2 regions of the Kocuria himachalensis genome follow, and region 2 is predicted to be linked to the other one. Evidence: riboswitches for the same ligand, from Rfam matches in the RefSeq annotation. Region 2 holds a riboswitch; the other holds the start of a gene.

Region 1 (2,374 bases), on a different contig from region 2:
CAGCCCTTCTCCTTGATCACCACGGAGAGCGGGTTGTAGGTGGCCCAGTCCACGCGGACGGTGCCGTCCGCGGCGGCCTCGGCGGGCGCCTCGCCGGAGCCCTCACCGGCCATGCACCCGGTCAGGCCGAGGGCCAGGACGGCGGCGAGGGCGGGGATCGTGCGGACGGAGCGCTGGGGCAGAGGCATGGCGGAGCCTTTCGGGGTGGGTGGACGGTGCCGGGCGGCGCGGGCCGGCGCAGCGAGGAATCCGGGGAGGAGAGCGGGAGCGGGCCGCGTCAGCGGGTCGCGGGGTGGTGCGTGTCGACGCCGAGGTGGCCGAGGAGCTGCACGCGCAGCTCGGCGAGGACCTCGGAGGCGCGGTCGCGGGGTCGCTCGCCGGGGACGGCGAGGACCGTGCTGATCGAGGCGGGAGCGGTGGGCCCGGTCCGGCCCAGGACCACGATCCGGTCCGCGAGCTGCAGCGCCTCGTCGACGTCATGGGTGACGAGCAGGACGGTGGTGGGCCGGGCCGCGTGGATCGTGAGCAGGAGGTCCTGCATCTTCAGGCGGGTGAGGGCGTCGAGCGCGCCGAAGGGCTCGTCCAGCAGCAGGACCCCGGGAGTGCGGGCGAGGGCCCGGGCCAGCGACGCGCGCTGGGCCATGCCGCCGGAGATCGCGCGGGGACGGTGACCCGCGTGCGCGGTGAGTCCGACCACGCGCAGCAGGTCGTCGACCACGGCGTCCCCCTCGTCCCGGGGGAGCCCGCGGGGCAGGCCCAGGCGGACGTTCTCGCGCACGGAGCGCCACGGCAGCAGACGGGGCTCCTGGAAGGCGACCGCGCAGCGCGGGTCGATCCCGGACACGGGGGTGCCGTCGATGAGCACCCGGCCCGCCGAGGCGGTGTCGAGCCCCGCCGCCGCCCGCAGGAGCGTGGACTTGCCGCACCCCGACGGCCCCAGGATCGCCAGCACCTCGCCGGGCCGGGCCGTGACGTCGATGTCCTGCAGGACGTGGTGCGTCTCGCGACCGGACGGGAAGGCTTTGCCGACGTGCTCGAACGCCACGGAGAACGCGCGCTTCGAGGTGCCCGGCGCGGCGGACGGCGCAGGGCTCAGCAGAGAAGTGCTCATGATCAACTCCATCGGTCCTGGCATTAGCACCTCGCACGGAGGATCAGACGGATCCGTGCCGGTTGCTGCGACGTCGACGAGCCAGGTCTCTCAGCCGCTCCGGATGGTTACGTCACCAATTGAACGTCCTCGGCGTGTTCCCTGGCAAATCCGTCGCACCCGTGGTCGTCGCGACACAGCACTGGCACGGGGGCCCTCCGTGCCCCACCATGGACCCATGACGAGCCGCAGAACCCCGGCCCGGGCGGACCTGGTGCGCGACGCCTGCACGGCGTTCGGCGCGGTCCTCGACGGGCTCGGCGACGACGACTCCTGGGCCGCCACGGGGTGCACGGGGTGGGCGGTCCGGGACCTCACTCACCACTGCACGATGGACGCGCAGCGGGGGCTGGTCGCCCTGCGCACCCCCACGACCGCCCGCCCGGACCGGGACGCCGCGACCTGGTGGGCGGACCGGGGCGGCCACCCCGCCGGGGCCGCCGAGGGCCGGCGTCACGCCCGCGTGGCCGCGTCCATGGTCCTGGACTGGGAGCCGGTGCGCGCGCTCCACCGGGAGACGGTCCGGGCGCTCGTGCACGCGGCGGGGCACTGCGGCGGCGGCGGCGCGGTCCGCACCCAGGGGCACGTGCTGCGCGTCGAGGACCTGCTGAGCACGCTCGCGGTGGAGGCCACGGTGCACCACCTGGACCTCATCCAGCACCTGGACGGCTCCCCGGGCCCCGCCGTGGACGGGCTCGCCGAGGTCCGCCGGGTCCTCACCGACCTGTGGGAGCGGGAACCGCTCGAGCACTGGAGCGACGAGCACTTCGCCCGCGTGGGCACCGGCCGGGCGGAGCTGACCGCCCAGGAGCGCGTGGAGCTGGGCGCGCACGCGGACCTCCTGCCGCTCTTCTCCTGACCCACCTCCCACCCGCGTCCGGCCGCCGGCACGTGCCACCTCGCGGGAGGGGACAGTGGAGGGGCTCCCGTGCCAGGCTGGTGCCATGAGCCGCAACGACCCCGCCGTCATCGACCGCCTCATGACCCGGCCCGGCCGGTGGGCGGTGGTGGGACTGACCGGCAACACGGCCCGTCCCGCGCACTCGGTCGCCCGGCAGATCCGGGACGACCTCGGCATGACGATCATCCCGGTGAACCCGAAGGGCGAGCCGGTGCACGGCGAGCCCGGCCACCGCACGCTCGCCGAGGTCCCGGGACCGATCGACGTGGTGGACTGCTTCGTCAACTCCCGCCGCGTCGGCGCGGTCGTGGACCAGGCCATCG
Region 2 (2,374 bases):
TCGGCCTGGGCACCGTGCTCTTCCTGCTCATGGGCCTGGGCACGCTGGCGCTCTACGGCGCCGGCCGGGCGCTGGGCGTCACCGCGGAGGTGACCACGTCCGGGCTCGCCGAGCACTGGTGGACGGTGCCCGTGCTGCTGCTCTCCGCCGTGCGCCACGCCCTGGTCGAGGAGGTCGTCGTGGTCGCGTTCCTCACGGACCGGCTGACCCGCATCGGGTGGAGCTGGCCCGTGGTGCTGGTGATCACGGCCCTGTTCCGCGGCAGCTACCACCTCTACCAGGGGGTCGGGCCCTTCCTCGGCAACGTGGTGATGGGCCTCGTCTTCGCGGAGCTCTACCGGCGCACCGGCCGGGTGATGCCCCTCGTCGTCGCGCACTTCCTGCTGGACGCCGTGGGCTTCCTCGGCGCCGCCCGGCTGCTGGGCTGAGCACGGCACCGTCGGCCGGGTCCGGGCCGTCCGATCTCAGATGGTGACGGGACCGTCCGGAGTGCTGAACGTGACGGAGAGCACGCCCGGGGTGCCGTCCGGATAGCGCCAGTCGACCTCGAGGTCCTCGAGCGCGGTCTCCACGGGGGCGCCCAGCCACTCGGCGACCCGTTCCGGGGCCCCGGCGATGGTCATCCCCGCGAGTCCCACGTCCGTGATCCGCGCCTGGGACGGGTGCATCTCCGGGTCGGAGTCGAAGTGGATCATGAACGGCAGCTGCGGGTCCGCGATCAGGCCCTTCACGCCGATCTGGTGCCACTCCAGGCACCGGCCGTCCGGGAACACCCGGTGTCCCGGCACGGCGTGGCGCCCGAGGCGCCGCTCGAAGGGGGTGAGGTCCTCGACCTCCACGACCCAGCCCAGCCAGCCGCCGCCGGCCTCGGACCGGGCGCGCACGGCCTGGCCGAAGGGCGCCTTCTCCGCCGCCGGGTGCTGGAGGACCTCGACGACCTCCACGTACTGGTGGTTCGTCAGCGGCAGGATCATGTTGCGGGTGCCGAAACGGGGGTGCACCCCGCCCTTGACCGGCTCGATCCCGAGCTGGTCCGCGATGCGCTCGGTGGTGGCCGCCAGGCCCTCCGGGCGGCAGGCGTAGGACACGTGGTCGACTCTCATGGGCACATCGTGCACCCTGTGAGTTTGGTCTCCAAATCGGTCCGCGACGCGCCGGGCGTCGTGCGGGCGACGCTCCGTGCCGGGCGTCACGCCCGCGCCCGGCTTGACGCCGTGACGCCCTGATCCGGAGAATGCTGTCCAGGTCATGAGCGCCAGCGTCCAAGCCCCAGCTAGCTGGCCGGCAACCCTCCACCGCGGTGGGGTGCCCTGGGTGAAGACCAGGCTCCTCGCGACCGGCGAGCGAGCAAGCGCGGGTCCCCGGCGCCCGGCCGTTCCCGGCCGCACCGCCTCGGCCGGGACGGGACCCCTGACCTCCGCAAGGAGTCCCACGGCATGTCCGATCTCCCCGCTTCCAGCACCGACGTCTCCGTCACCCGCACCGGCGAGGCCGGGACCGGACGGCCCACCCCCGAGAACCCCGGGGGCTGGGCCTTCGAGACCCGGCAGATCCACGCGGGGCAGAACCCCGACCCGGTCACCGGCTCCCGCGCCCTGCCGATCCACCAGACCACGTCCTTCGTCTTCCCCGACGCCCAGGCCGCGGCCGACCGCTTCGCGCTCGCCGAGCTCGGCCCGATCTACACGCGGATCGGCAACCCGACCACGGAGGTTGTGGAGAACCGGATCGCCGCCCTGGAGGGCGGGGTGGGCGCCCTCATGCTCAGCGCGGGGCAGTCGGCGACGACGTTCGCGGTGCTCAACGTCGCCGGCGCGGGCGACCACATCGTGGCGAGCCCCAGCCTGTACGGCGGGACCTACAACCTCTTCAAGTTCACGCTGCCCAAGCTCGGCATCGAGACCACCTTCGTGGCGGACCCCGACGACCCCGAGTCCTGGCGGCGGGCGGTCCGGCCGAACACGAAGGCCTTCTTCGCCGAGACGATCCCGAACCCGCGCAACGACGTGCTCGACCTCGAGACGGTCTCCGGGATCGCCCACGACCACGAGGTGCCGCTCATCGTGGACAACACCGTGGCGACCCCGTACCTCATCCAGCCCTTCCGCTGGGGCGCGGACGTCGTGGTGCACTCGGCCACCAAGTTCCTGGGCGGGCACGGCACGGCCATCGGCGGCGTGATCGTGGACTCCGGGAACTTCGACTTCGGCCGCTACCCGGAGCGCTTCCCCGGCTTCAACCAGCCGGACGAGTCCTACGGCGGACTCGTCTACGCCGAGGCACTGGGCGCGGACGGCCCCTTCGGCGTCAACCTGTCCTACATCCTCAAGGCCCGGGTGCAGCTGCTGCGCGACCTCGGCTCGGCGATCTCCCC

What was found. A riboswitch is a leader RNA that binds a small molecule or an ion and turns the genes downstream of it on or off. The one in region 2 is predicted to bind S-adenosylmethionine.
Region 1: another riboswitch for S-adenosylmethionine. It lies ahead of ACYVM4_RS14345 (ABC transporter ATP-binding protein); the one in region 2 lies ahead of ACYVM4_RS09870 (bifunctional o-acetylhomoserine/o-acetylserine sulfhydrylase).

What each region holds. Positions count from the first base shown of each region.
Region 1 covers NZ_BAAGPL010000019.1:417,201-419,574, reverse strand. Annotated here, with positions in the region: gene ACYVM4_RS14350 (aliphatic sulfonate ABC transporter substrate-binding protein) at 1-188, opposite strand, end outside; gene ACYVM4_RS14345 (ABC transporter ATP-binding protein) at 278-1,111, opposite strand; SAM riboswitch class I at 1,117-1,221, opposite strand; gene ACYVM4_RS14340 (maleylpyruvate isomerase N-terminal domain-containing protein) at 1,329-2,009, shown strand; gene ACYVM4_RS14335 (CoA-binding protein) at 2,095-2,374, shown strand, end outside.
Region 2 covers NZ_BAAGPL010000015.1:131,559-133,932, reverse strand. Annotated here, with positions in the region: gene ACYVM4_RS09880 (CPBP family intramembrane glutamic endopeptidase) at 1-428, shown strand, start outside; gene ACYVM4_RS09875 (VOC family protein) at 465-1,103, opposite strand; SAM riboswitch class IV at 1,245-1,360, shown strand; gene ACYVM4_RS09870 (bifunctional o-acetylhomoserine/o-acetylserine sulfhydrylase) at 1,437-2,374, shown strand, end outside.